Salipiger sp. CCB-MM3: one gene and its partners. The protein of the gene in region 3 binds, or shares a complex with, the protein of the main gene of each other region. Links are inferred from orthologs where the notes say so. Each region holds a gene or a part of one and is shown on either strand. Other genes may lie near its edges. The genes, in order: AYJ57_RS08445, AYJ57_RS11655 and dnaN.

Region 1 (10,031 bases), 130 kb from region 3 along the record:
CACGGCAGACCTGACTTTCCGTTCGACTCGCCAAGGACATGACGATGATTGCCCGCCTGACCGGCCTTGCCCTTGCGGCCCTGCTCGCCGTTCCCGGCTTTGCCGAAGAGGGCGCGACCGCCGTCGGTGTCAGTACCATGGTCCGGCCCGAGGCGAACTTCGACCGCGGCATTTCGATGACCATCTGGTACCCCGCACAAAGCGATGCGGGCGCCTCGGAACTCGTCGGCCGCAATGCCGTGTTCGAGGGCACCCCCGCGCAGCGCGAAGCCTCGCCGCAGCCCGGCAAGCTGCCGCTGGTCCTGCTGTCGCACGGCGGGCTGCGCTCCGCCGAGCAGAGCGGCGCGTGGCTGGCCGCGAAACTGGCGGCGGGCGGGTTCATTGTCGCCGAGGTCAGCGGCCAGCGCCCGCGCGATCAGGCCAGCGCGGTGGGCGAGATCTGGCGGCGTCCGGCGGAAATGGCTCAGGCGCTTGATCTGCTGCTGAGCGATCCCGACTGGCAGATGCGCATCGACGAGACCCGCGTAGCGGTGGCCGGTGTCGCGCTTGGCGGCACGGCAGCGCTGATGCTGGGCGGCGGACAGATTGATACCGCGGCCTATGCGCGCAACTGCGACTCCTCGCATCCCGCGCCCGATTGCGACTGGTTTGCCGAGGGCGGCGTCGATCCGGCCAGTGTCGATGTGCAAGCCCTCTCGCTCGAGCGGCGCGACCCTCGGGTCCGCGCGGTGCTCGCATTGGCGCCGGAGTATCTCGCCGAGTTCCGCCCCGAGACGCTGGCGCCGCGCCGCGCGGCGACGAAGGTCTATGGGCTTGCCGAGCCTGCCGCCGGAGAGACGCGCCTCGCGGTGCAAGCCGGAATCGAGGTGCGCCCGCTGGAGGATGCCCGGCTCTACGACCTCTTTGCCCGCTGCACGCCCGATGGCGCCAAGCTGCTGGAAGAAGAAGGCGGCGATCCCGCGCTCTGCGGCAGCACCGCCGAGGACCGCGCGGCGGTCCATGACGCGGTGGCCTCCGACGCGCTGCACTTCCTGCACCGCGCGCTTGGCCTTACCGGCTGACACTGACCGGCTGACACGCCGCTGATCTCCACCCGCCGCTTGTCGCAGATCAAGGTGGGGGTGTAGGCTTTTCTCCATGGTGTGCGCGAAGAAAGGAGACGCGCCATGGAAGAAATCAGCGTCCGCACAATTGCCGCCGTGATCCTGATGGCCCGCGAGATCGAGCGTGCCGAGGGCGAGCTGCGCGGCTTCATCGACCGCATGAGCGAAGAGGAGCAGGCCGCGCTGGTCGCGGTGATGTGGATCGGCAGAGATGCCTTCGATGCCGACGAATGGGCCGAGGCCTATCGCACCGCGCTCACCGAAGCCTCTACGCCCACCGCCGACTATCTGATCGGCACGCCGCATCTTGCCGACCATCTCGAAGCCGGGCTCGAAGCCCTCGGCTTTGATCCCGAGGACGAGGAGGACGAGTTGCTGAACCGCGGTCGCTGAGCTGCTTCAGCGCAGCGCGCGGCCCTTGACGATGGCACTGTCGCCGAACCGCGCGCGGATCGCATCCGTCGCCCGTTCCGCCGCCGCGCGCCTGCCCGCGTCCGGGTCCAGCAAATCGCCGCCGCGATCGGCCTGTTCGGCGTCCACCAGTTCGGAAATCCCTGCCCCCAAAAGCCGCCACGGTCCCTGCCGCTCCAGCGTGTCGAGCATGGCGCGCGCCGTGCGGTAGATACGGTCGGCCATTTGCGTGGCATCGCCATCTGCCAGCGACTGCCGTCGGGTGATCAGCTTGAAATCGGCGCGTTTGACCTTCAGCGTCACCACCCGCCCCGCAAGCCCCTTGGCCTTGGCGCGGTCCGCGACCTTCTCGCACATGCGCCAGAGGTGCCCGTCGAGCAAATCGGGATCACCGGTGTCTTCGGAGAACGTGGTCTCGTTGGAGATGCTTTTGACCGGCGCGTTGCGCGTCACCCGGCGGCTGTCCTCGCCGCGGGCCAGATGCCACAGGCGCTGCCCCATCGAGCCGAAGCGCTGGATGAGATCGCGCTGCTCCCAGCGCAGCAAATCCTCGAAGGTGCGGATCCCGGCGCGCTCCAGCGCCTCCTGCGAGGCCATGCCGACACCCCAGATCATCCGCACCGATTTGGGCCGCAGGAACTCGGCGGTCTCGGCCTTGCCGATCACCGAGAACCCATGCGGCTTGTCGAGGTCCGAGGCAATCTTGGCGAGGAATTTATTGTGCGACAGGCCGACCGAGCCGGTGACCCCCAGCTCCTCGCGCATGCGTTTGACCAGACGCGCCATCATCACCGCGGGCGGATGGCCATGCAGCCGCGCCGTGCCGGTAAGGTCGAGAAACGCCTCATCCAGCGACAGCGGCTCGATCGCCGGGGTCAGCTCTTCCATCAGCGCCCGGATCTGCCGCGAGACCTCGACGTAAAGCTCCATACGCGGTTTCACCACCACCGCGTCGGGGCAGAGCTTCAGCGCCTGAAACATCGGCATGGCAGAGCGCACGCCGCGGATGCGCGCCACGTAGCAGGCGGTGGAGACCACCCCGCGCTTGCCGCCGCCGACGATCACCGGCTTGTCGGCAAGCTCGGGATTTTCGCGTTTTTCGACGGTTGCATAGAAGGCATCGCAATCCATATGGGCGATGGAGAGGTCCCAAAGCTCCTCATGCCGCACGATCCGCGGGCGCCCGCAGGACGGGCAGCGCGATCCGTGGTCAAACTCGGTGAGGCAATCGCGGCAGAGCGCGGGCATGGGGGGATCTTTCGATGTGAAGATGCTACGGGGGAACTATAGAATAGCTTCCCGGGCGGCTGCCACAGTCACCAGTACAGGATTTGCGAAAGGCGATTTTTTGATGAGCACCGAACCGGCGAAAGACCCCAGCAGAGACGACTTCAGGGGCGCCAAGCTGATCCTATTTCTGGGTGACGACCTGCTGATCCTGCGCCGCGACCACACCGAGGGCATTCCCTGGCCCGGCTATCTCGATTTCCCCGGCGGCGCGCGCGAGCCCGGAGAGACCCCCGCCGAATGCGCCCTGCGCGAGACCACCGAAGAGGTGGGCCTGACGCTGACGCCAGACTCGCTCACATGGGAGCATTTCCGCGACGGGCTGTGGTATTACGCCGCCCATCTGCCCGCCGAACGTATCGACAATGTCGTCTGGGGCGGCGAGGGCGAAGGCTGGGAAATGATGGCGGCCGAAGAATTCGCCGCCCGCGAGGATGCGATCCCGCATTTCCGCACGGTGCTGCGCGACTACCTGTCGATCCTGCAAAGCGCGGCGGGCTAAGGCCGCGCCAGCGCGCCGAATGCGCTCAGGCCGCGCGGAACAGCGACAGCCAGCCCAAGCCCCGGCGTTCGGCAACGGCGGCACGGGTGCGCCGCACGCGCTCCGACGGCAGCGGCATGGTGCGCGCCTGCAGCGTGCCGTCTTGGTCGAGCGACGCAAGGGCGCGCGAGACCAGCACGCGCTCGGCGGCATCGGGCTGGGTGGTCACCGGGGCGGCGAAACTGCTGGCAACGCGCAGCCGACCCGCGTCGGTGTGAAAGGTCACGAGGGCTTCGAACTGTCCTTCGGCGGCGTTGTAGCGCATTTCGCCGATCTGCGTGGTCATCTCGGTCATGGCTTGTCTCCTGATTGTGGGTAAAACGTCACAATTCGCCAGACAGTTCCATCGCGCCTATTTTGCGCTTTACACAGCCGCGTGAGGCGCGAACGCGACACCTCGAAATGCTTCGCCCAAAATCGCTTCCCGCCGCGTCAAGCTGCGGGCATAATTTCCCCAAGCCCCTTCTTCTCTTTGAAAATACGCCGGGGGTGAGGCGCGCATGCGCCGAGGGGGCAGCGCCCCCTGCCACGGGATGGGATCCAGCGCCAGCGCGCCTCTAGGGGATGGGGAAAATTGATGACTGCGGAAGATGTGATACTCGACCTGCTCGGGGGCAACCTCGTGATCCTGCTGCTCGCCGGCTTCGTGATCCTGTGCATCGTGCTGGGCGTGCGGATCGTGCCGCAGTCCGAGAAACATGTGGTCGAACGCTTCGGGCGGCTGCGCGCGGTGCTTGGGCCGGGGATCAACTTCATCGTGCCGTTTCTGGATCGCATCGCCCATAAGGTCTCGATCCTCGAGCGCCAGCTGCCTAACGCCAATCAGGATGCGATCACCGCCGACAACGTTCTGGTCGAAGTGGAGACCTCGGTGTTCTACCGCATCCTCGAGCCGGAAAAGACCGTCTACCGCATCCGCGACGTGGATGCCGCGATCGCCACGACCGTCGCGGGTATCGTCCGCGCCGAGATTGGCAAGATGGAGCTTGATGAGGTGCAGTCCAACCGGGCCGCGCTGATTTCCACCATCAAGGGCAACGTCGAGGACGCCGTGGACGACTGGGGCATCGAGGTCACCCGCGCCGAGATCCTCGATGTGAACCTCGACCAGCAGACCCGCGACGCCATGTTGCAGCAGCTCAACGCCGAGCGCGCCCGCCGCGCGCAGGTCACCGAGGCCGAGGGCCGCAAGCGCGCGGTCGAACTGGCCGCCGACGCCGATCTCTATGCCGCCGAGCAGACCGCCAAGGCCCGCCGTATCTCGGCCGATGCCGAGGCCTATGCGACGCAGGTGGTGGCCGAGGCGATCGCACAGAACGGCCTCGAGGCGGCGCAATATCAGGTGGCGCTCAAGCAGGTCGAGGCGCTGGTGGCGCTCGGACAGGGCGACGGCAAGCAGACCATCGTGCTGCCCTCCAATGCGCTCGACGCTTTCGCCGACGCCTTCACCCTGCTCACCGGACGCAAGCCATGATCCAGCTCTGGTGGGTCTGGCTGGCGGCAGCGGTGGTGCTGCTGGTGCTCGAAGTGGTGAGCCCGGCCTATGTGTTCCTCGGATTCGCCATAGGCGCGGCGGTGGTCGGTGTGCTGCTGCTGCTTGGCCTCTCCACCGGCTGGCCGATGCTGCTGCTGATCTGCGCCGTTGTCGCGCTGATCGCCTGGGCGCTGCTGCGCCGCTTCATGGGCGTGCGCAAGGGCCAGACGAAAATCTGGACGCGCGACATCAACGAGGACTGAGGGAGAGCGCCGCGGCGCTCCCCCTTTCGGCACAGCCCTCTATCACAACCGGAACAGCCCCAGCGCATCCATCACCTCGCGCTTGGTCGCCTCGGTGACCTCGCGGGCGGTCTGGGTGCCCTCGGCGATGATCCGATGCACCTGCGCCGGGTCCGAGGCCGCCTCGGCACGCCGCGCGCGGATCGGTGCCAGCAGCGCCTGAAGAATGTCCTCGAGCCGCCGTTTCAGCACCGCATCCCCGAGCCCGCCGCGCCTGTAATGCTCCTTGAGCGCGGCGATCTCGTCCTTCTCCTCGTCGAAAGCGTCGAGATAGGTGAACACCACATTGCCCTCGACCCGGCCCGGGTCTTCGACGCGCAGGTGATCGGGATCGGTGAACATCGCGCGCACCGCCCGGCTGATCTCATCTTCCGAGGCCGAGAGGGGGATCGCATTGCCGCCCGACTTGCTCATCTTGGCGCGCCCGTCGATGCCCGGAAGCCGCCCGGCCTCGGGGATCAGCGCCTGCGCTTCGGGCAGCACCATGCGGCCCGCCGCGCCGTTCACCCGCCGCACCACCTCGTTGCACTGTTCGATCAGCGGTGCCTGATCCTCGCCCACCGGCACGACGGTGGCCTTGAAGGCGGTGATGTCGGCGGCCTGCGCGGCGGGGTAGCACAGAAAGCCCGCGGGAATGTCGCGCCCGAAGCCGCGGGCGCGGATCTCGTCCTTGATCGTCGGGTTGCGCTCGAGCCGGGCGACGGTGACGAAGTTGAGATAGAGCATCGACAGCTCGGCCAGCGCGGGCAGATGGGATTGCAGGCAGATCGTGGTCTTGGCCGGGTCGATGCCCACTGCAAGGTAGTCGCAGGCCACCTCCAGCACGTTGCGCCGCACCTTGCCGATGTCATGGGCATTGTCGGTGAGCGCCTGCGTGTCGGCCAGCAGCAGGAACTGCCGGTGGCTGTTCTGCAGCGCCAGCCGGTTTTTCAGCGAGCCTGCATAATGCCCGATGTGCAGCGGGCCGGTGGTGCGGTCCCCGGTGAGGATGACGGGTTTTGCCTTGGCGGGCGTGTCCGCCTCGGGGCGGGTCAGTGTGGTCTGGTCCATGTGGGTCTCCGTGTGGAACAGGAGGTCGCCGCATGGGTGTCTTGATGGAGTGTGTTACATCAAAAAGGCCGCCCGATGCGGCGGCCTGTTTGAAAAACATGAGAAGTCCGGCCGCCTATGTCAGGCGGGCCACCAAAGGTTCGCAAGGGGCATCGGACGTGTCATGCAGACTGCCTAGCCCCGCGCGCGCCGCAGATCAAGCCTTTCAGCCCTTGTTCGGGCGCTGCGCCTGCGGCGATGCCAGTTCGACGTTGATCGCCAGCGCGGCATCGCGCGGCGAGGGCGCGCGCCAAACCGGACGGCCTACGACGATGTGGTCGACCCCGGCGGCGATGGCGCTGGCGGGCGTAGCGATGCGCTTCTGATCGTCGTCTGCGGCACCTGCGGGGCGCACACCGGGGGTGACGATGAGGCGGCCCTCGGCCTCGGGAAGCGCGCGGATGCGGGCGGCTTCCATGGGCGAGGCGATGATGCCGTCGGCTCCGGCCTCGAAGGCCCGCGCGGCACGTTCCACCACCAGATCGGCCACATCACCCTTCTGCATCAGCCCGTCATCCAGATCGGCGCGGTCCAGCGAGGTCAGGATGGTCACCGCGAGGATCTTCAGATTCGAGCCCGCCGCGCCTTCCTTGGCAGCGCGCACCACATGCGGATCGCCGTGGACCGTCAGGAAATCGAGGTCGAACTGCGCGATGCCGCGCACCGCGTTCTCCACCGTCTGGCCGATGTCGAAGAACTTCATGTCGAGGAAGATGCGTTTGCCGTGCTCCTGCTTGAGCTCATTGGCCAGCGCCAGACCGCCGCCGGTGAGCATGCCGAGGCCGATCTTGTAGAAGGAAACGGCATCGCCGATCTCTTCGGCGATTTTCAACCCCTCGAGGGCATTGGGCACGTCGAGGGCGACGATCAGGCGGTCATCGGACACGGCTGCGGACATGAGGGCGGCTCCTTTTGCGGGATTTCGCCTCTCATGTCCGCGCCGGGCGCTCAGGTCAAGCCCGCGCCAAAAGCCTTCGAAGGCTTTTGCAACTTCCTTCGAAGGAAGTTGCCGCCCGTGACGGGGTCAGCCGCCCCCCAGAAGATCGCGGATCACCTGCTGGATGATGTTGTCGCGGCGCTGGCGCTCGGGCTGGCGCTGCTGCACCTGCGGCTGCGCCGGTTCCGGTGCGGCAGGCGCGATGGCCGGCAGGGGCGTGGCCTCGGTGCCGTCAGTGACCCGCAACATCGTCTCTCTCCAGATCTCCGCCGGCAGACCGCCGCCAGTGACGCCGGTCAGCGGCGAGTTGTCGTCATTGCCCATCCACACGCCGACCACATAATCGGAGGTGAAGCCGATGAACCATGCGTCGCGGGCATCGTTGGAGGTGCCGGTCTTGCCCGCAACCTCGCGGTCGGGCAGCTTTGCCCGCCCGCCGGTGCCTTCGGAGACCACATGCTCCATCATCCACACAAGCTGGCCTGCCGCCTCGGACTGGATCACCCGCTCGCGGATACCGCCACCGGTGCCCATCAGCACCTCGTCCTCACCCTTCAGGCGCAGATCGACGAGGCCGTAAGGCGTCACCGCCGAGCCGCCATTGAGGATGCCCGCATAGGCTCCGGTCATCTCGAGCAGCGAGGCTTCGGAGGTGCCGAGCGCCATCGCCGGGCCGTCGTTGAGCTCGGATTTGATGCCGAAGTCGGTGGCGACCTTATGCACCAGATCGCGGCCCACCGCCTCGGAGATTTTCACCGCCGGAATGTTCAGCGAATGCGCCAGCGCGGTCGTCAGGGTGACGCGGCCCTTATAGGTCTTCGAGTAGTTCTGCGGGCACCATTGCCCCGAGCCCGGCACATTCATGCAGAAGGGCTCGTCGACCACCGTGTCATAAGGCGAATAGCCCAGTTCCAGCGCGGTGGCGTAGACGAAGGGCTTGAACGCCGAGCCGGTCTGCCGCTTGGCCTGCGTGGCGCGGTTGAACACGCCCGACACGCCGGTCTTGCGCCCGCCGACCATCGCCCGCACCGCACCGTCCGAGGACATGACGACAATCGCCGCCTGCGCCTTCGAGCCTTCCTTGACCTTGCTTTCATAGACCGAGTTCATCGCGTCTTCTGCGGCCTGCTGCAGCTTGGGATCGAGCGTGGTGCGGATCACCACATCTTCCATCGTGTCGCGGGTGAAATACTCGGGACCGGTCGACATCACCCAATCGGCGAAGTAGCCGCCGGTCTTGCGCTGCGCCTCTTCGGACAGGGTCGCGGGGCTGGCCTGCGCCGCTTTTTCCTCCGCATCGGAGAGATAGCCCTGATCTTCCATCAGCCGCAGCACGGTTGCCGCGCGCGCCTGCGAGCGCTCGAGATCGTTGGTCGGCGCCAGCGAGGAGGGCGCGGTCAGCAGACCGGCCAGCATCGCCGATTCCTGCGGGTTCAGCGTGGCGGCGTTTTTCCCGAAGTAGCGCTCTGCGGCGGCCTCGGCTCCATAGGCGCCGCCGCCCATATAGGCGCGGTTGAGGTAGATCGAGAGGATCTCGTCCTTGGTGTACTTCAGCTCCATCGCCATGGCGTAGAGCGCTTCCTTGCCCTTGCGCAGCAGCGAGGACTCGCGGCAGTCGGCCACATAATCCGCCTCGGACTTCCAGACCTCGGAATCATATTCGACGCCGATGCAGAGCAGTTTCGCGGTCTGCTGCGTGATGGTCGAACCGCCGTGGCCCGACAGCGGCCCGCGCCCCTCGGCAAGGTTGATGCGGATGGCACTGGCGACGCCGCGCGGCGAGACGCCGAAATGGTGGTAGAAACGTTTGTCCTCAGTCGCGATCACCGCGTTCTTGAGGTGCTTGGAGACACTGCTTGCCGTCACCGCACCGCCGAACTGATCGCCGCGCCACGCGAAGATCGCGCCATTGCGGTCGATCAGCGTCACAGAGCCGCGCGCACGCCCGTCCAGCAGATCGGTCACCGGCGGCAGTTGGGTGTAGAAAAAGCCCACCCCAAGCGCCAGCATCAGCGCGACGACAGCCGTCACGCGCCAGGTGATGCGCCAGAAGATGCGCAGGATCCACGAGAAGGTGCCAAGCACGAAAGCCACCAGAAAATTCCTCTTCTTCGCCGGTTTGCGGGCGGGCTTGCGCGCGGTTTTGCGGGGCCGGGACGGGCCGCCACCGCCTGCACCGCCACCAGAGGCCTTGCGGCCCTGCGGCTTTGTCGTGGATTTCTGGCTTGCCCTGGGATAGCGGCGGTCGGCCACCAAGCGGCCCTTGCCACGCCCTGAATCACTCATTTCGCTTTGCCCGGCCTGTCGTTTGTTTTGGCGGAGGATAACGGGTTTGCAGCCCGATGTTGACCGGGAAACGGTCACATATTTGTCTTTTTAAAAGAGCCATTTTTTAATCAAATGCAGATCTTCTGCCCATTTTGTGATCTCCTTGGGAGCACGTTCGACCCATTGCAAGGGGCTTTCCCTTCCAATGGCGGGCGGGCAGCGGCTTTCTGCCCATGCACAAACGAGGAGAGGCGGAGTGTCCCGACATTCCGCAAGAACCGAAAGGGACCAAGGTGAAACTGATCATTGCAACGATCAAGCCGTTCAAGCTCGAGGAGGTGCGCGAGGCGCTCACCGCAATCGGCGTGCGCGGCATGATGGTCACGGAAATCAAAGGCTTCGGCTCGCAGTCCGGTCATACCGAAATCTATCGCGGCGCTGAATATGCGGTGAACTTCGTTCCGAAGATCAAACTCGAGATCGTGGTCGCCGGCTCCATGGCCGACCAGGTTGTCGAAACGATCACCAGCACCGCCCAGACCGGCAAGATCGGTGACGGCAAGATTTTCGTGCTCGACGTTCAGCAAGCCGTGCGCGTGCGGACCGGCGAGACCAACGC
Region 2 (10,069 bases), 790 kb from region 3 along the record:
AGCTCCTTGCCGAGCTTCTGCAGCGCCTTCTCGAGGCGGGCCTTTTCTTCGGCCACGTCGATGATCCCCGCCAGAGGAAGACCAAAAGTGCCGCCGCTGAGCGCCAGTGCCGCCGTGCCCTTGGGCATCTCGTCCACTTCGGTCAGCCCTTCGATGCGCGCGTAGCGCTTCACGAAGGCCTCGTTGGTCTCATAGGCGGCCTTGGCGTCGGGCGTCATGCCCTTGACCACGCAGGGCACATAGAGGCCGGCGGGCACATGCATCTGCGCGCGCGCCGAGCGGATCGCCTCGATCATCCGGATCACCCAGTTGAGCTCGGCGTCGGCCTGCGCGTCCACCATCTCGGCGGCGCTATACGCGGGCCAGTCGGCGTGGATCAGCATTTTCGGCCGGTCGCGCTGCGCCCAGAGCTCTTCGGTGATGAAGGGCATGATCGGGTGCAGCAGGATCAGGCATTGGTCGAAGGCCCAGGCGTAGGTGGCGCGGGTCTCGGCCTTGGCGGCCTCGTCCTCGCCCTGGAACACCGGCTTGGTGAACTCGAGATACCAGTCGCAGAAGGTGCCCCAGACAAAGCCATAGAGCGCCTGCGCCGCGTCGTTGAACCGGTAGTCGGCCAGGGCCGCGTCCACCGTTTCGCGGGTCTTGGCGATCTCGCCCTTGATCCAGCGGTTGAGCGGCAGCGTGGTGTCGGGGATGGCGTCGGAATGCGCCAGGTCGAACACGCCGTTCATCTGCGCAAAGGAGGCGGCGTTCCACAGCTTGGTGCCGAAGTTGCGGTAGCCGGCGATGCGCTGCTTGTCGAGCTTCAGCACGCCGCCGAGCGAGGCCATCGCGGCATTGGTGAAGCGCAGCGCGTCGGCGCCGAACTCGTCGATGATCTCCAGCGGGTCGACGACATTGCCCAGCGACTTGGACATCTTCTTGCCCTTGGCGTCGCGCACCAGGCCGTGCAGGTAGACGTCGTGGAAGGGGATCTCGTCGACCACGGCGAGCTGCATCATCATCATCCGGGCGACCCAGAAGAACAGGATGTCCTGACCGGTGACCAGCACCGAGGTTGGGAAGTACTTGCCCAGCTCCGGCGTCTGCTCGGGCCAGCCGAGCGTGCCGATCGGCCACAGACCCGAGGAGAACCACGTATCCAGAACGTCGGGATCGCGGAACACCGGGATCGCCTGCGGGCGGCGGCGCTGGTCGACGCCGGTGAAATCGGTGCCCTGCTGCAGCAGCGCGGCGAGATGGTCCTCGGCGGCGGCGGCATCCTCGACGATCAGGAACTCGGCGTCCTCGCCGAAGACCGCCTTCATCTGCTCGATCGCCTCATCTTCCGAGGCGGCGCAGAACGAGCGCCATTCGTCGCCCATGCCCGGCGTGTGCCAGACCGGGATCTGGTGGCCCCACCACAGTTGGCGCGAGATGCACCAGGGCTCGATGTTTTCCAGCCAGTGGTAATAGGTCTTCTCGCCGCTCTCGGGCATGATCCGCACGCGGCCCTCGCGCACGGCGTCGAGCGCCGGGCCGACGATCTGCGCGGTGTCGACGAACCACTGGTCGGTGAGCATCGGCTCGATCACCACTTTCGAGCGGTCGCCGAAGGGCTGCATGATCGGCTTGGCCTCGACCAGCGGCACCCATTGCTCGGGCTCGTCCAGCGCCTCGCCGCCTTCCTCGGGGGCGGGCGGTGCCTTGGCCGCCGCCGCGCCGAGCCGCGGGTCGGTGGCCTCGGTCATCACCGCAAGACCTTCTTCGGTGATCTCGGCGATCACCGCCTCACGGGCGGCGAAACGGTCGAGGCCGCGCAGGTGATCGGGCACGAGGTTGAGCTTGTCGACCTCATGCTCGTCGAGCGTCAGCTCGCCGCGGGCGACCTGCTGGGCGATCTCGGCGGCTTCGGCGTAGGGGTGGCCGTCCTCGCGCATGGTCGCGCGGGTGTCCATCAGGCGATAGCAGGGGATGCCACCGCGCTTGGCCACGCCGTAGTCGTTGAAGTCATGCGCGCCAGTGATCTTCACCGCGCCCGAGCCGAAACTTGCATCGGGGTATTCGTCGGTGATGATCGGGATCAGGCGGCGGTGCTCTTTCGGCCCCACGGGGATTTCGCAGAGCTTGCCGACGATCGGCGCATAGCGCTCATCCGAAGGGTGCACCGCGACCGCGCCGTCGCCCAGCATGGTCTCGGGGCGGGTGGTGGCGATGGAGATATAGTCACGCTCTTCGGTGAAGAGCACGTTCCCGTCCTCATCCTTCTCGACGTAGGTGTAGGTCTCGCCGCCCGCCAGCGGGTATTTGAAGTGCCACATGTGGCCGGGCACTTCGATGTTCTCGACCTCGAGGTCGGAAATCGCGGTCTCGAAATGCGGGTCCCAGTTCACCAGCCGCTTGCCGCGGTAGATCAGGCCCTTTTCGTACATGTCGACGAAGACCTTGATCACCGCGTCATGGAAATTGCCGTCCTCGCCCGCCGGGGCGCCCTCGGCGCCGGACATGGTGAAGGCGTTGCGCGACCAGTCGCAGGAAGCGCCGAGGCGCTTGAGCTGATTGATGATCGTGCCGCCGGACTGCTGCTTCCACTGCCAGACCTTCTCGAGGAAGGCCTCGCGGCCCATCTCGCGGCGGGTGGCGTTGTTCTTGTCCTTGGCCAGTTCGCGCTCGACAACCATCTGCGTGGCGATGCCCGCGTGGTCCTGCCCCGGCTGCCAAAGCGTGTCGAAGCCGCGCATCCGGTGCCAGCGCACGAGGATGTCCTGCAGCGTGTTGTTGAACGCGTGGCCCATGTGCAGCGAGCCGGTCACATTGGGCGGCGGGATCATGATGCTGAAGCTCTCGTCGCGCGAGGCGTTGGCCCCGGCCTTGAAGGCTCCGCTGCTTTCCCATGCGTCGTAGATGCGCGCCTCGGCCTCGGCCGCGTTGAAGGTCTTTTCCATCGCCATGGCTGCGTTCCCATGCCTGCTTGTGCTGTTGTCCCGACCCTCCTACCCAAAGCCTTGGGAAAGGGAAAGCGCCCCGTGGCCTTGAGTGGCCCCGAGTGGCCTTGGACGTGCCTTCGCGGGGGAAGCGCAGGGTGTGCGGGCGCGCCCTCAGCCGGCGGCGGCGGCGACCTCGGGGGCCACATGCCACGCCGCCGCACCGGGGGTGCAGAAGTCAGGCAGCGCGCCGGCCCCGTCCTCACGCAGCAGCGCCTCGAGGAGCGGGTAGAGCTGTCCGCGGGCCTTGAGGGTCGCGGCGACGTTGTGGTTGTCCGACGGCACGGTGAAGCGGCGGATGTTCGGCGCTTTCGGGAAACGCTCGGCATGGGCCAGTTCGACCGGCAGGTCGGGGAAGATCAGCTCGTAGCGGCAAGCGCTGTCGAAGCTGCCCATCAAGGACGGTTGGCGCCACGTGCTGATCTGCTCGGAATAGCGAGTCCAGCGGGTGTCGAACGGCGCGATCTCGGGGTGGACCGAATATTGCGGTGCCAGGGCGATACAGCGCGCGGCCCCCAGCGGACGCGACATCTGCGCGGCCAAAAAGCCGCCCATGCTCAGCCCCAGCGTCGACACCTTGCGTCCTGCGCGATGCGGCGCGGTGAGCCGGGCCAGAAGCTCGGGGTCGAGCGCATTGCCCCAGCTGCGGGTCTTGTCGAAGACGAAAAGCTGCGAACCCCAACCACCGGAGGACAGCTTGCGGAACTCCTCGCTCTGCTGGTCGATGCCGCCAAGCCCATGGCCAACGCCCACGAAGGTCACAAGGCACTGCGGCCCGCTGCCTTCGATGCCACTGAGCTTCATCGTCGCGTCCTCGTAGAGCACGGGGATCGCCGGATGATCGAGGATCGAGCCAGTCACCGGCAGCGCGCTTTGCTTTGTCTCTGCGGCGGCTTCGGCGGCAGCGGGCTTGGCTGCGGGCACGGCTGCCTTAACGGCCACCCCTTCTTGCTGCGCCTCGCGCTGCAGGTCCTCGAACCAGCCCTGATCCTCTTCATACCCAAGCTGCTTCAGCACATCGTGCAGCACCGGAAAGCGGGTGAACTGGTCGATGATACGGGCGCGATGCTCGGGCTTGGCCCATTTGCGCTGGCGTTCGGTATCGACCTCGCGCACGCCGTTGAGCGCGCGCTGCAGGCGCTGGGGAATCTCGGCCTTGTGAAAATCGCTGAAGCGCCCCTCGAAGGTCAGCCCCAAACCCTCGGCCAGCATCTGCTGCACGGCCTCGGGATCGCGCACGAGATCTTCGTATTTCAAAAAGAAGATGCCCTGCGGGAAAAGGCCCGATCCGCTGACGCGCATAGAGGCCTCATGCACCGGCAGAAAGCCGGGCGCGGTGAAGGCGGGCACGCGTCCTTCGGGAACGAACCAGCAGTTGTCCGCAGCGACGAAGTAATCATCCGGGACCGAGCGGTGGCGGCTTGTCAGAATGTCGCGCGGATCGCGCAGCATGCAGATCAGGTCGATCCGCTTGCGGCCCTGATTGGCCTGAAACAGCTTTGGAAGATCGAAGATGTCGAAGGGGCGCTTGGTGCATTGATTGCCGGGCAGCTGGATCACGCTGGCGGCAGGCACCTCGCGGTCGAACATCCCATAGCCCTGCAGCGTATTGCGCAGCATGTTGTAGAACAGGGTGCTGCCCGAGCGTCCCTGTCCTGCGATCACAATATGCCTGTCCATGCTGCGCCCCCGTGTGCTGCGGTATCTGCCTGGCTCGATGGCCTCGGGTCTTTGGTCCCGTCTTGGGATCGAGATTGAAGCGGGGGGTTACAGCTTTGTTAAACCGGCTGCGAAATCCGCTGGGAGAGCGTGCAAGCCGTTCCGGATGCAGCGCAAAATTTACAGCTGAAAAAAGAAAAACGGCGGTCTCAGGGAGGAGGAGAGAGACCGCCGTTTCCGTGTCACGAAAGCCCGAGGAGGAGGAGAAGAAGGGCTTCCGATCTGAGCGGACCCGCTAGGGTCCTATGGGGTGCGACGATCTCAGGGAGGAGGAGAGAGATCGCCGCTGCATCAAAGTCCCAGGAAGGAGGAGAGGGACTCCGAAGCTTCTGGACCGCATGCGGCCCTTTATGAGGTGCGGCGGTCTCAGGGAGGAGGAGAGAGACCGCCGCTGTATCGTTGCCCCAGGGAGGAGGAGAGGGGCTCCGAATAGGGTGGGCGCTGAGGCCCGGAAACTGGTGCGGCGGTCTCAGGGAGGAGGAGAGAGACCGCCGCGGTATCGTTGCCCCAGGGAGGAGGAGAGGGGCTCCGAATAGGTTGGGCGCTGGGGCCCGGAAACTGGTGCGGCGATCTCAGGGAGGAGGAGAGAGATCGCCGCTGTATCGATGCCCCAGGGAGGAGGAGAGGGGCTGTCGATGTCTGGGGCCGGGCTTTCGTCCGGTATCCCGTATCTTTGTGGCGGTGACCTCAGGGAGGAGGAGAGAGGTCACCGCCGTAACGAACCGGCTCAGGGAGGAGGAGAGAGCCGGGACGTGTTCGAATTCTTACGCCTCGTAGGCGGCCTGATACGCGATCCGGCGGATCATCGAGCGGTGCAGCCCGAGATCGCTCAGTTCACGGTTGCTCAGCGAAGCCAGCTCGCTGAAGGTCTGCTTGTACAGGCGGCGGCGAGCGAGGGCGGTGCGGAGCGTGTCGAGGAGACCGCCGGTGCGGCCTTCGATGCGGGTGGTGTCGGTTGCGAATGCCATGTGCGTCTGTGCCCGTCTGGCTGAATGGTTGCGTCTGTCGTTTCTTGCCCCAATAGATGTGCCAATTGCTGCGGCTGCACAATCCCGCCCCGGTTCAATGCCGCTATGCGCAAAATGCATGGTGAAAACCACTTTGGAATGCGCATCTTCGCGGGGGAGTGCATAGAAATTAGGCGAGAAATGGACGCGCCTTGCGCGGAGCGCAAGATGACGAAAGGTCACCATGCGCTGAGGGAAAGGAAGTAACTATGACCCAATTGTCCGACGCTACCATGGCGTTGCTGAAAAGCTTCGATCTGCCCGGTGGCGGCAACCTCGTATCGCGGGACATGATTCGAGCGCTCAGCGTCGACGGCGGCCATGTGCGCTTTGTCATCGAAGCGCCAAGCGCCGAGATCGCCCGCCAGATGGAAGGCTTCCGCGCGGTGGTCGAGGCGCAGGTGGCGCAATTGCCGGGGGCGGTCTCGGCGGCGGTGGTGCTCTCAGCCCCGACGCAGGCGCCGAAAGCGCCCTCGCTGAAAATGGGTGGCCACGCCAAACCGCAGGAGGGGCGCATGGCGCCGCCGGGGGTGAAAAAGCTGATCGCCATCGGCTCGGGCAAGGGCGGCGTGGGCAAATCCACCGTCTCGTCGAACCTCGCCGTGGCGCTGGCGCGCGCGGGCAAGAAGGTCGGCCTGCTGGATGCCGACATCCACGGCCCGTCGCAGCCGCGCATGTTCGGTGTCAGCAAACGCCCGGCCTCGCCCGATGGCAAGACGATCATCCCGCTCGAGGCGCATGGCGTCACGCTCATGTCGATCGGCGTGATGCTGCCCGAAGACAAGGCGGTGGTCTGGCGCGGCCCGATGCTGATGGGCGCGCTGCAGCAGATGCTGATGCAGGTGGAGTGGGGCACGCTCGATGTGCTGCTCATCGACCTGCCGCCGGGCACCGGGGATGTGCAGCTCTCGCTGGGGCAGAAGTCGGAAGTGGATGGCGCCATCGTCGTCTCCACCCCGCAGGATGTGGCGCTGATCGACGCGAAGAAGGCGCTCGAAGCGTTCGCCACGCTCAATGTGCCGGTGCTGGGGATGATCGAGAATATGTCGGTTTTCGTCTGCCCTGACTGCGGGCGCGAGAGCCATATCTTCGGCCAGGGCGGCGTCGCCGCGGAAGCGGCGCGGCTCAATCTGCCGGTGCTGGCGCAGCTGCCCATCGACCTCGACACCCGCCTAGCGGGCGATAGCGGCGCGCCGGTGGCACTGGGCGAGGGCGTGATGGCGCGGGCCTATGCCAAACTGGCGCAGGATCTGATCGACGCGGGCCAAGTCTGAGCCCCGGTCCCGCTGCGGTCCCAAGCGCGGGGCGGCCCCAAACCGCGCCTTCTTCTCTTTGAAAATACGCCGGGGGAGTCGCGGCGCAGCCGCGGCGGGGGCAGCGCCCCCTCCTTACCGGCCTCTCAGCCTGCCTTGCGCATCTGCAGCAGCAGGTCAAGCACCAGCGCCGCGGGATCGACGTTCACCGCGCGGGCGTGGCGGGCGCGTTCTCCGGCGTCCTGCGCCAGCTGCGCCCAGGCTCGCCCGGCGCCCGGATGCGGGGCGAGGCGCCGCAGCACCTCGGCCTCATTCGGCGCCGCCTCGGCGCGCGGCGGCATCCCGGTGACACCCACACGGGCGAGCCGCGCCATCAGCCGGTCGGTCAGCGTCAGCATCAGATCGAGCCGCGCCTCGCGGCCCTTGCCCGCGGTGCTTTCACCAAGCGCGATGGCGCGCGGGCGGTCGAGCCGGGGCAGGGTGCCCGCCAGCGACACCAGATCGGAATAGAGCTTCAGCCCGTCGAGGTTCAGCAGCCGCAGCGCCTCGCCCACCGAGCCCGCTGACAGTTCCGCCAGCGCCTCGGCTTCCTGCGGTGCCACCTGCGCCCCGGCCTGTTCGAGCGCGCGGGCCATATCCTCGGGGCCCAGCGGCGCGAGCCGCAGCTCGCGGCAGCGCGAGCGGATCGTCGGCAGCAGGCGCGAGGGCTGGTGGCTGATCATCAGCAGCACCGTATTGGCCGGCGGCTCTTCCAGCAGCTTGAGGATCGCGTTGGCGGCGTTGGGGTTCATCTCGTCGGCGCTGTCGATGATCACCACCCGGCGCCCGCCATCGGCAGAGGAGAGCGAGAAGAAGCGCTTCAGCGCGCGCACCTCTTCGACGGTGATGATGCTGCGCAGCTTCTTGGTCTTGCTGTCCCAGCTGCGGCGCAGCAGGTGCAGGCGCGGCTCCGACAGCGCGTGGACGCGGTGCGCCACCGGGTGCTCTGGGTCGATCAGCAGATCACGCGGCGGTGGCGGCGCGCCGAAGAGCCCGTCCTCCTCCTGCTCGGGCGTCGCCAGCAGAAAGCGCGCGATGGTCCATGCCAGCGTCGCCTTGCCAAGCCCGCGCGGCCCGGTGATCAGCCAGCCATGGTGCAGCCGGCCCGAGGTGAATGCGGTCAGAAAATCCGCCTGCGCGCGATCCTGTCCGAACAGGCGGAAGGTCTCGCGCGGGTGCGGCGCGCCCTCGACGCGATCCGCCTCGGGGATATCCTCCTCGGCGCTCATGCGGAAGTGGAGAGATAGGGCTCGAGGCGCGCGCGGATGTCGGCGGCAACATTCTCCTGCGCCCGGTTGCCGTCGATGACGATGAAGCGCTCGGGAAACTCTTTGGCCAATGCCAGATAGCCTGCGCGCATACGCTCCTGCAGTTCGACGCCGAAATCCTCGAAGCGTTCCTCTTCGGTGGCGCGAGCCTTGGCGCGGGCGAGCCCGGCGGCGGGATCCATGTCGATCAGGAAGGTAAGATCGGGCTCGGTGCCGATCATCAACTCGTGCAGCGCGTCCACCTTGCTGCGCAGATCGCCGCGCGACAGGCCCTGATACATCCGGCTGCTGTCGGCGAAACGGTCGCAGATCACCAGCTTGCCCGCCGCTAGCGCGGGGCGGATCAGACGCTCCAGATGGTCGCGGCGCGCGGCGGTGAAAAGCAGCAGCTCGGTCTCTGCGGACCAGCGGTCGGGGTCGCCCTGCAGCACCAGCGCGCGGATCTCTTCGGCACCGGGCGAGCCGCCGGGCTCGCGGGTGAGAACCGCCTCGCGGCCAGCACCAAGAAGCGCGGCATGTAAAAGCCGCGCCTGCGTGGATTTGCCCGAGCCGTCGATGCCCTCGAAGCTGATGAAGAGGCCGGACCTTGCGGTCTCGGCACCATTGCTGCCGGTCACATCGCCTCCGCGGTGGTGGCGGGGGCCTGCAGACGCCCGATCAGATTGGTGCTGACCACCATCATGCGTTTGACGAAGCCGCCCGAGGGCACGTCTTCGGCAGCAAACAGCGGCACCCGGTGCTCGGGCAGACCTTCGGGCGTGATGATCAGCTCGGCCAGCTGCTGGCCCGCGGTGATCGGCGCCTGCAGCGGACCAGTATAGACCACCTCGGCGCCAAGCTCGGTGCCCGGGGTCACGGGGATCAGCATTTCGATGTCGTCACGCGCCACCAGCCCGACGCTTTCCTGCGCGCCAAGGAAGACGTCGGCGCGGGCCACTTCCTTGCCCTTCTCGATCAGTTTTCGCTCGGCGAACTGGCGAAAGGCCCAGTTGACGATCGACTCGCTCTCTTCGGCGCGGGCGCGCTCGCTGTCGAGCCCGGCAATGGCAAAGATCACCCGGCGGTCGCCCTGTTTGGCCGAGCCGACGAGGCCATAGCCCGCTTCTTGCGTGTGGCCGGTCTTGAGACCATCGGCGCCGATGTCGAGGCGCAGCAGCGGGTTGCGGTTGTGCACGTTCTGCGGCGCGCGGCCATCGAACTCGAAACGCCGCTCTGCGAAGATCGGGTAGAATTCGGGGAAGTCCTCGATGATGTGCCGCGCCAGCAGCACCAGATCGCGCATCGACATGACGTGACCGTCGGCGGGCCAGCCCGAGGCGTTGGCGAAATGCGAGCTGGTCATGCCCAGCTGTTGCGCGCGGCGGGTCATCAGATCGGCGAAACCGGCCTCGGTGCCATTGGGCGAGAGTGCCTCGGCGATCACCGCGCAGGCGTCATTGCCTGACAGCACGATGATGCCGCGCAGCAGGTCCTCGACCTTCACCCGGTCGGTGGTGTCGAGGAACATGGTCGAGCCGCCATAGGACATGGCATGCGACGATACCGGCAGGGTCTCGTCGAGCTTGAGCCGCCCGTCGCGGATCGCCTCGAAAGCCATATAGAGCGTCATGAGCTTGGACATCGAAGCCGGGGGCACCGATTTGTCCGCATCCTTGGCCATCAGCACGGTGCCGGTGGTGTAATCCAGCACAAAGGCGGTGCGGGCGCTGGTGTCAAACGCCTGCGCGCTGGTGGCGAGCAGCGCCGCCGTGGCGGCCCCGGCCAGCAGGCGACGCAGGGAAAGGCTCGAAAGGGGGCTCGTCGGGCGGCGCATGGGCGGC
Region 3 (8,891 bases):
TCGAACCGGCCACCGAAGCGGTCTCGAAGGTTCGCAAGCCGGTGATCGCCGCGGTCAGCGGCTACGCGCTTGGCGGGGGATGCGAACTGGCGATGATGTGCGACTTCATCATCGCGTCGGAAACCGCGAAGTTCGGCCAGCCCGAGATCAACCTCGGCGTCATCGCCGGGATCGGCGGCACGCAGCGCCTGCCGCGCTACGTCGGCAAGGCCAAGGCGATGGACATGCATCTGACGGGCCGCTTCATGGATGCGGAAGAGGCCGAACGCTCGGGGCTGGTGAGCCGCGTCGTGCCGGTCAAGCAGCTGATGGAAGAGACGCAAAGCGCCGCAGCCAAGATCGCCGAGAAGTCGATGCTGGCCTCGATTGCCGCGAAACAGGCGGTCAACCGCGCCTTCGAGACGACATTGGACGAGGGGCTGCTGTTCGAGCGCCGCCTGTTCCACTCGCTCTTTGCCACCGAAGACCAGAAGGAAGGCATGTCGGCCTTCCTCGAAAAGCGGACCCCGCAGTTCCGCGACCGCTAAGCTTTGCGTGGCCCGTCCCTGCGGGGACGGGCTGCACCTTTGGCGTCAGAGGGGATCAGGCCTGAAGCGGGCCGCGTCCCTGCCGGATCGCCGCCTGAATGGCGCGCCAGGTCTCGGCCTCCGCCGTATCCCCTTTCTCTTCGTTTTCGCGCACCTTCGCGGCAGCCTCGGCTTCGGCCCTGCCGCCGTGGGCCCGGTACAGCGCCTGCGCCGCCTGAGTGATCTGAATGGTGTTCATGGCTGACTCCTCCTTTCAGTCAGAACCCTCCGCGGTTCCCCGCGGGAGCCCGATCCTAGCCGATTCCATGCCCATTCCCCAAGTTTTCCGGCAATGCCCTTTGCAACCGGCGGAAAATGGGGTATGCGCCGCGGCTACATGCGCGTGATGCCCGCTAAGGCAAGAATCGGTCCGGCACGACAGATCCGGGTCTGGTGGATATTGCGCGTCCGAAATTCAGACCAGGCCGTCGGCCACAACCAGGCCCATCGGCCACAGAAAAGGACCGTTTCATCATGGCAAACACGCCCCAGTCCAAAAAGCGCGCACGTCAGAACGAAAAGCGTTACGCCGTCAACAAGGCACGCCGTTCGCGCATCCGCACCTACCTGCGCAAAGTCGAAGAAGCGATCGCTTCGGGCGACAAGGACGCAGCCTTCGCCGCACTGACCGCCGCACAGCCCGAGCTGATGCGCGGCGTCACCAAAGGCGTCTTCCACAAGAACACCGCTGCACGCAAAATGTCGCGTCTTTCGTCGCGCGTGAAAGCGCTCGGCTAAGGGCATTTCTGCCCGACTGAAATGACACACCTCAAAAGTGTGTGACCGAAAAGGCATCGCCATTGGTGGTGCCTTTTTTCGTGACTCACACAAGATTTTGGAGCCCTAGATTCTTTTTTCGGAATCCAGTGAGTCAAGTTTGAAGTTCGGTTGCCGCTCTTCGCGGAAGAGGGGTAATTTCATCAGGCGAGTCACATCGCTGGGGGGACAGGCAATCGGGGACACTACCACGGGAATCGTGGAACGTTTCCGTCGCTTCGGCAGTCTGCTGCACAGACGCCGAAACCGGGGTGAATTCATCCTGCCAGTCCAATTGTAATATGGGTGATTGAGGCACCGTCATGGGGTCGCTTCGGGGTACTGGGAATCCCGGGGAGTCTTCCTGCGTTCCTAAATCACTGGGACAGAGATATCTCATCCCGGTCCATGCCACCTTTGGCATGGGGCCAGTTCTTGCATCCCTGCGGTTGGCTCGGTCGGGCATATGTGTGTGTCGCCCGAGGGACAGAAGAACCGGTGAAGAGACGGAGCGGGGATACATGACGCAGGAACAATGGGGCGCGCTGCAAGACAGGCTGAGCAGCACGATCGGGGAAAACAACTATCGAACCTGGATCAAACCCCTTGAGTACAAGGGACTGGAGGCCGATGGGGTGGCGGTCTTCCTGGCGCCGACCAATTTTATCGGCACCTATGTTTCGCAAAATTTCGGAGACCTGCTGCTGTCGCAAATCTCGACATTGGATTCGCAGGTCCGCCGCCTGCAATTCCGGGTAAGCAATGCGCCGCGTCCGGCCATGGGCCGACCGAGCCCGCGCCCGGCAGCGGCGAACAAGCCCGAACCGGCGCTGCAAAGCGTGCAGGCCGAAGCTCAGGCGAGCGGCTATGCAGGGACGCAGGCGGGCACCGCAGGTGCCGCGGCGCAGGGCGGCAGTGATCTGCTGCCGAGCGCGCCGCTGGATGCGCGGTTCACCTTCGACAATTTCATCGTCGGCAAACCGAACGAACTGGCCCATGCCGCGGCGCGCCGCGTCGCCGAGGCCGAGACCGTGACCTTCAACCCGCTGTTCCTCTATGGCGGCGTGGGTCTTGGTAAAACGCACCTGATGCACGCGATCACCTGGGAGTTGCGCAACCGCCGCCCGGATCTGAACGTGCTCTATCTGTCGGCAGAGCAGTTCATGTACCGTTTTGTACAGGCCCTGCGCGAGCGCCGCATGATGGACTTCAAAGAGCTGTTCCGCTCGGTCGACGTGCTGATGGTCGACGACGTGCAGTTCATCGCCGGCAAGGATTCGACGCAGGAAGAGTTCTTCCACACGTTCAACGCGCTGGTGGACCAGAACAAGCAGATCGTCATCTCTGCAGACCGCGCGCCGGATGAGATCAAGGATCTCGAGAACCGCATCCGCTCGCGCCTGCAGTCCGGCCTCGTGGTCGACCTGCACCCGACGGATTACGAACTGCGCCTCGGCATCCTGCAGTCGAAGGTCGACACCTACCGCAAGCAATATCCCTCGCTGCAGCTTGACGATGGTATCCTCGAGTTCCTCGCGCATCGCATCTCGACCAACGTGCGCGTGCTCGAAGGCGCGCTGACCCGGCTCTTCGCCTTCGCCTCTCTGGTTGGCCAGCCGATCACCATGGAGCTGACGCAGGATTGCCTTGCCGATGTGCTGCGCGCCTCGGACCGCAAGATCTCGATCGAAGAGATCCAGCGCAAGGTGGCGGATCACTACAACATCCGCCTCAGCGATCTGATCGGCCCCAAGCGCGTGCGCAACTTCGCCCGCCCGCGTCAGGTGGCGATGTATCTGTGCAAGCAACTGACCGCGCGCTCGCTGCCCGAGATCGGCCGCCGCTTCGGCGGGCGCGACCACACCACGGTCATGCACGGTGTGAAGCGGATCGAGGAGCTGCGCATGCAGGACAGCCAGATCGCCGATGACATCGAGCTCTTGCGCCGCGCGCTAGAGGCCTGACACCTCAGCCTGAGGCGCCAGGCCTGAGACCGCACGACCACAAATGGGAACGGGGCTGCCTTCGGGCGGCCCCGCGGCCTTGACGCTGCAGGCAATCTATCTGATCAATCACCAAAACAGGTTGGAGTAGCTCTGGTTTTGCGCCAAGCTGCCCCTCCGGCCAACCGAGGAACAGGGCGATGAAAGTCAGCATAGAACGGGCGACGCTGCTCAAGGCAGTCAGCCAGGCACAATCGGTGGTCGAACGCCGGAACACCATTCCGATCCTTGCGAACGTGCTGATCGAGGCCGAAGGGAACACGGCCAGCTTCCGCGCGACCGATCTCGATATCGAAGTGCTCGACCGCGCCCCCGCGGTTGTCGAGCAGGCGGGCGCCACCACCGTCTCGGCAGTGACCCTGCACGAAATCGTGCGCAAGCTGCCCGACGGCGCGCTGGTGCAACTGGCCGCCGACAATGCCGCAGGCCGGCTGACGGTGACCGCGGGCCGTTCGAACTTCAGCCTCGCGACGCTGCCGAAAGAAGACTTCCCGGTCATGGCGTCGTCGGAATATTCGTCGAACTTCAGCGCCAAGGCCGAAGTGCTGCGCCGGCTGTTCGACAAGTCGAAGTTTGCCATCTCGACCGAAGAGACGCGCTATTACCTCAATGGCGTCTATATGCATGTCACCGACAGCGAAGACGGCCGCGTGCTGCGCTGTGTGGCCACCGACGGTCACCGCCTTGCGCGTATCGACGCGCCGCTGCCGTCGGGCGCCGAAGAGATGCCCGGCGTGATCGTGCCGCGCAAGACCGTGGGCGAGCTGCGCAAGCTGCTCGACGAAGACGATATGGACATCGCGGTCTCGGTCTCGGAAACCAAGGTGCGCTTCGCCACGCCCGACATCACGCTGACCTCCAAGGTCATCGACGGCACCTTCCCGGATTATTCGCGCGTCATCCCGATGAACAACACCCGCCGCCTCGAGGTCGACGCGGGCGAGTTCGCCAAGGCAGTGGACCGTGTGGCAACCGTCTCGTCGGAACGCTCGCGCGCGGTGAAGCTGCAGCTGGATGAAGACCGCCTCGTGCTTTCGGTCAACGCCCCCGACAGCGGTGCCGCCGAAGAAGAGCTGGCCGTGGCCTATGGCGACGAGCCGCTGGAGATCGGCTTCAACGCGAAATACCTGCTGGAGATCGCCAGCCAGGTCGACCGTGAGAACGCCGTTTTCATGTTCAATTCCTCCGGCGATCCGACCTTGATGCGCGAAGGCACCGACACGTCGGCGGTCTATGTCGTCATGCCGATGCGGGTCTGACCCGCGCCGCGCGCCGCCTTCGGTCGCGCCATGCGTATTTGAAGAACAATGAAGGGCAGGGGCGCGGCTTCTGCCCTTCATTGTTCCAAAAATACGCTCGGCAGCGCCTGCCTTCCTGCGAAAGCTGTCGATCCAATGTCCCTCCATCTCACCCGCCTCACACTCTCGCATTTCCGCTCGCACCACCATGCGTCGGTCGAGGTCGACGCGCGGCCCGTGGCGCTCCATGGCCCCAATGGCGCGGGCAAGACCAATCTGATCGAGGCGGTCTCGCTGTTCTCGCCGGGGCGCGGGATGCGCCGGGCCTCGGCGCAGGAGATGGTGCGCCGCCCCGAGGCGCTGGGGTGGAAGATCGAGGGGTTGCTGCAGACCGGCGGCGGCCTGCATGAGATCACCTTCCGCTCGGAGGCCGGCGCGGCGCGGCAGGTGCATATCGACGGCAAAGCCGCGCCGCAGGTGCAATTGGGGCGGATGGCGCGGGTGCTGTGGTTGATCCCGTCGATGGACCGGCTGTGGATCGAGGGCCCCGAGGGGCGGCGGCGGTTTCTCGACCGGATGACGCTGAGCTTCTTCCCTGACCATGCCGAGCAGAGCCTCGCCTATGAGAAGGCCATGCGCGAGCGCAACCGGTTGCTGCGCGATCAGGTGCGGGACGGTTTCTGGTACGGCGCGCTCGAGGGGCAGATGGCCGAGGCGGGGGCTGCGCTGCAGGCCAATCGCCGCGCGGCGCTGGCGCGGTTGGCGGGGGCGCAGGCCGAAGCCGAGACGCAATTCCCGGCCGCCGAGCTTGAACTCATCGATGGTGAGCAGCCCTGCCCGGACAGCGCCAGCGATCTGCGGGCCGCACTGGAGGCGAGCCGTCCGCGGGACCTGATGGCAGGGCGCACGCTGGTGGGGCCGCATCGCGGCGATCTGCGCGGGGTCTTTGCCGCCAAGGGGGTTCCCGCCGAGGATTGCTCGACCGGCGAGCAGAAGGCGCTGCTGATCTCGCTCATCCTCAGCAACGCGCGCGCGCTGGCCGCCGAAACCGGTGCGGCGCCCATCCTGCTGCTCGACGAGGTGGCGGCGCATCTCGACGCGGGCCGCCGCGCGGCGCTTTACGACGAGATTTGCGCGCTCGGGAGTCAGGCGTGGATGACGGGCACGGGGCCGGAGCTTTTCGCGGAACTCGGAGAGCGGGCGCAGCATCTCGAGGTGACCGAGCGGGAAGGGCAATCGGTGGTTGAAAACCGCAGGGTTTAACACCAAATCTTGTGTCATCGGCGTGACAATCGCGGCAGAACACCGTATAAAATCAACAAAAATCACGAAGGATCGCGGCATGGCCGAACCGGCAAGCGCACCGCAGGAATACGGCGCGGATTCCATCAAAGTTCTCAAGGGTTTGGAGGCTGTCCGTAAGCGTCCCGGCATGTACATCGGGGACACGGATGACGGCTCGGGCCTGCACCACATGGTTTACGAGGTCGTGGACAACGGCATCGACGAGGCTCTGGCGGGCCACGCGGACTTTGTCCGGGTGAAGATTCACGCCGACAACTCGGTTTCGGTGCGAGACAACGGCCGCGGTATTCCGGTCGATCTGCACCAGGAAGAGGGTGTCTCGGCGGCTGAGGTGATCATGACCCAGCTGCACGCCGGCGGTAAGTTCGACCAGAACTCCTACAAGGTGTCAGGCGGTCTGCACGGCGTGGGTGTTTCCGTGGTGAACGCGCTTTCGGTCTGGCTCGAGCTGCGCATCTGGCGCAACGGCAAAGAGCATTACGCGAAGTTCAGCCATGGCGAGACCGTGGAGCATCTGCGCGTGGTGGGCGACGCCGAGGGCGAGCAGGGCACCGAGGTGCGTTTCCTTGCCTCGACCGACACGTTCAGCAACCTCGAGTACAGCTTTGAGACGCTGGAGAAGCGCCTGCGCGAGCTGGCGTTCCTGAACTCGGGCGTGCGCATCATTCTCGAGGACGAGCGTCCCGCCGAGCCGCTCAAGACCGAGCTGCACTACGAAGGCGGCGTGAAAGAGTTCGTGAAGTATCTCGACCGCTCCAAGCAGCCGGTGATGCCCGAGCCGATCTATATGACCGGCGAAAAGGACGGCATCGGCGTCGAGATCGCCATGTGGTGGAACGACAGCTACCACGAAAACGTGCTGCCCTTCACCAACAACATCCCGCAGCGCGACGGCGGCACCCATGTGGCGGGCTTCCGCGGCGCGCTGACCCGCACCATCAACAACTACGCGCAGTCCTCGGGCATCGCCAAGAAAGAGAAGGTCTCTTTCACCGGCGATGATGCCCGCGAGGGTCTGACCTGCGTGCTGTCGGTGAAAGTGCCCGACCCGAAGTTCAGCTCGCAGACCAAGGACAAGCTGGTCTCCTCCGAGGTGCGCCCGGCGGTCGAGGGGATGATGAACGAACGTCTGGCCGAGTGGTTCGAAGAGAACCCCAATGAGGCCAAACAGATCGTCGGCAAGATCGTCGAGGCGGCGCTGGCCCGTGAGGCCGCGCGCAAGGCCCGCGAACTGACCCGTCGCAAGACCGCGATGGACGTGAACTATCTTGCTGGCAAGCTCAAGGACTGCTCCGAGAAGGACCCGTCGAAGACCGAGCTTTTCATCGTCGAGGGTGACTCGGCGGGCGGCTCGGCGCAGACCGGGCGCGACCGGGGCACGCAGGCGATCCTGCCGCTGAAGGGTAAAATCCTCAACGTCGAGCGCGCGCGTTTCGACCGGATGCTCGGCAGCCAAGAGATCGGCAACCTCGTGATGGCGCTCGGCACCGGCATTGGCCGCGACGAGTTCAACATCGAGAAGCTGCGCTATCACAAGATCATCCTGATGACCGACGCCGACGTCGACGGCGCGCACATCCGGACGCTGCTGCTGACCTTCTTCTACCGGCAGATGCCGGAGCTGATCGAAGGCGGCTATCTCTATATCGCGCAGCCGCCGCTCTATAAGGTGACCCGCGGCAAGTCCGAGGTCTATGTGAAGGACCAGAACGCGCTTGATGAATACCTGATCAATCAGGGTGTCGATGGCGCGCATCTGACGACCGGCAACGGCGAGGTGATCGCCGGGCAAGACCTCGTTCGCGTCATCGAAGAGGCGCGGCAGCTCAAGCGCGTGCTCGATGCCTTCCCGACGCATTACCCGCGCCACATCCTCGAGCAGGCGGCGATCGCCGGGGCCTTCGTGCCCGGCGCGGTCGAGAGCGACCTGCAGGGCGTGGCCGACAAGGTGGCGCAGCGGCTCGATCTTATTGCGCTAGAGTATGAGAAGGGCTGGCAGGGCCGGATCACGCAGGACCGTGGGATTCGGCTCGCGCGTATTCTGCGCGGCGTTGAAGAGGTCCGCACGCTCGACGGCCCGATGCTGCGCTCGGGCGAGTCGCGCCGCACCGGCAGCTTCACCGATGCGCTGCAGGCGGTCTATCAGACCCCGGCAACGCTGGAGCGCAAGGACCGCCGTCAGGCGATCTTTGGCCCGCTCGGCCTGCTCGAGGCAGTTCTTGAAGAGGGTGAGAAGGGCCTGTCGCTGCAGCGCTACAAGGGTCTGGGCGAGATGAACCCCGGTCAGCTGTGGGAGACGACGCTCGACCCCGACGCCCGCACCCTGCTGCAGGTGAAGGTGGACGACATGGCCGAGGCCGACGATCTCTTCACCAAGCTGATGGGCGACGTGGTGGAGCCGCGCCGCGACTTCATCCAGCAGAACGCGCTGAGCGTGGAGAACCTCGACTTCTGATCCGGCGGGTCCTGGCGGCCGGCATGAGACAGAGGCGTGAGTAAAAAGAAAACGGCGCGTGGGGGTCTCCACGCGCCGCTTTTCATATTCGGCTCAGAACAGGGCTCAGCCGTGCGCCTTGGCGTAGCCTTCCAGAAGCATCGGGAAATCCGCCTCGGGAGGGAATCCCTTGTAGTGATGCGCGGCCGCTGTGGTCGCCCAGTCGAGGCGGTCCACGGTCATCGTCTCGATATAAGGCGTGCACCAGTCCGGCACGTCGAACATCGACGGGCGTACATTCACGAAATTCTCGACCCCGACGATCCGGGTGAACACCCAGCCCTGACAGTCGCTGCACATATAGTGATCGAGGTCAGGCCCTTTGATCCCGCCCTTCACTGGCGTGCCGGAGACCACGCGAAATCCGTCACCGGGCACCATCATCGTCAGGGAAAAGGCGCTGGCGCTCATCTTCTGGCAGCCGCGGCAATGGCAGGCGGCGGTCATCATGGGCGGTTTGCTCACTTCGACCTGCAGTGCGCCGCAGCGGCAGCTGCCGGTTTGGGGAAGGTCGGTCATCTGGGTTTCC

The links.
Region 1: the proteins of dnaN (region 3) and AYJ57_RS08445 are in contact, whole or in part, in a solved structure (PDB 1OK7), measured with the Escherichia coli proteins. The link is inferred for Salipiger sp. CCB-MM3 from one-to-one orthologs.
Region 2: the proteins of dnaN (region 3) and AYJ57_RS11655 are in contact, whole or in part, in a cryo-EM structure (PDB 8GIZ), measured with the Escherichia coli proteins. The link is inferred for Salipiger sp. CCB-MM3 from one-to-one orthologs.

Annotation. Positions count from the first base shown.
Region 1 is NZ_CP014595.1:1,745,207-1,755,237, reverse strand. The notes cover bases 633-3,594. They hold AYJ57_RS08445 (DNA polymerase IV), read right to left. Parts: upstream 2,763-3,594; coding sequence 1,503-2,762; downstream 633-1,502. Other genes in these bases: AYJ57_RS08435 (hypothetical protein), read right to left, coding at 3,329-3,594; AYJ57_RS08440 (NUDIX domain-containing protein), read left to right, coding at 2,866-3,303; AYJ57_RS08450 (DUF3775 domain-containing protein), read left to right, coding at 1,167-1,496; AYJ57_RS08455 (alpha/beta hydrolase family protein), read left to right, coding at 633-1,061. Outside these bases: AYJ57_RS08460 (DNA recombination protein RmuC), read left to right, coding at 1-14; more of AYJ57_RS08455, read left to right, coding at 45-632; more of AYJ57_RS08435, read right to left, coding at 3,595-3,637; AYJ57_RS08430 (SPFH domain-containing protein), read left to right, coding at 3,920-4,816; AYJ57_RS08425 (hypothetical protein), read left to right, coding at 4,813-5,079; trpS (tryptophan--tRNA ligase), read right to left, coding at 5,122-6,168; pyrF (orotidine-5'-phosphate decarboxylase), read right to left, coding at 6,374-7,105; AYJ57_RS08410 (transglycosylase domain-containing protein), read right to left, coding at 7,232-9,430; AYJ57_RS08405 (P-II family nitrogen regulator), read left to right, coding at 9,706-10,031. UniProt on the Escherichia coli protein: Poorly processive, error-prone DNA polymerase involved in translesion repair and untargeted mutagenesis. Copies undamaged DNA at stalled replication forks, which arise in vivo from mismatched or misaligned primer ends.
Region 2 is NZ_CP014595.1:2,404,313-2,414,381, forward strand. What follows is about bases 6,150-9,149. They hold AYJ57_RS11655 (DNA polymerase III subunit delta'), read right to left. Parts: upstream 8,211-9,149; coding sequence 7,089-8,210; downstream 6,150-7,088. Other genes in these bases: AYJ57_RS11650 (Mrp/NBP35 family ATP-binding protein), read left to right, coding at 6,150-6,963; tmk (dTMP kinase), read right to left, coding at 8,207-8,866; AYJ57_RS11665 (D-alanyl-D-alanine carboxypeptidase family protein), read right to left, coding at 8,863-9,149. In the rest of the region: AYJ57_RS11635 (valine--tRNA ligase), read right to left, coding at 1-2,930; AYJ57_RS11640 (hypothetical protein), read right to left, coding at 3,078-4,643; AYJ57_RS11645 (DUF1127 domain-containing protein), read right to left, coding at 5,447-5,650; more of AYJ57_RS11650, read left to right, coding at 5,899-6,149; more of AYJ57_RS11665, read right to left, coding at 9,150-10,062. UniProt on the Escherichia coli protein: Part of the beta sliding clamp loading complex, which hydrolyzes ATP to load the beta clamp onto primed DNA to form the DNA replication pre-initiation complex.
Region 3 is NZ_CP014595.1:1,620,801-1,629,691, forward strand. Bases 2,654-5,524 are described here. They hold dnaN (DNA polymerase III subunit beta), read left to right. Parts: upstream 2,654-3,465; coding sequence 3,466-4,584; downstream 4,585-5,524. Other genes in these bases: dnaA (chromosomal replication initiator protein DnaA), read left to right, coding at 2,654-3,286; recF (DNA replication/repair protein RecF), read left to right, coding at 4,720-5,524. Also shown: AYJ57_RS07830 (enoyl-CoA hydratase), read left to right, coding at 1-527; AYJ57_RS07835 (hypothetical protein), read right to left, coding at 583-765; rpsT (30S ribosomal protein S20), read left to right, coding at 1,041-1,304; more of dnaA, read left to right, coding at 1,844-2,653; more of recF, read left to right, coding at 5,525-5,826; gyrB (DNA topoisomerase (ATP-hydrolyzing) subunit B), read left to right, coding at 5,906-8,323; AYJ57_RS07865 (GFA family protein), read right to left, coding at 8,429-8,881. UniProt on the Escherichia coli protein: Confers DNA tethering and processivity to DNA polymerases and other proteins. Acts as a clamp, forming a ring around DNA (a reaction catalyzed by the clamp-loading complex) which diffuses in an ATP-independent manner freely and bidirectionally along dsDNA.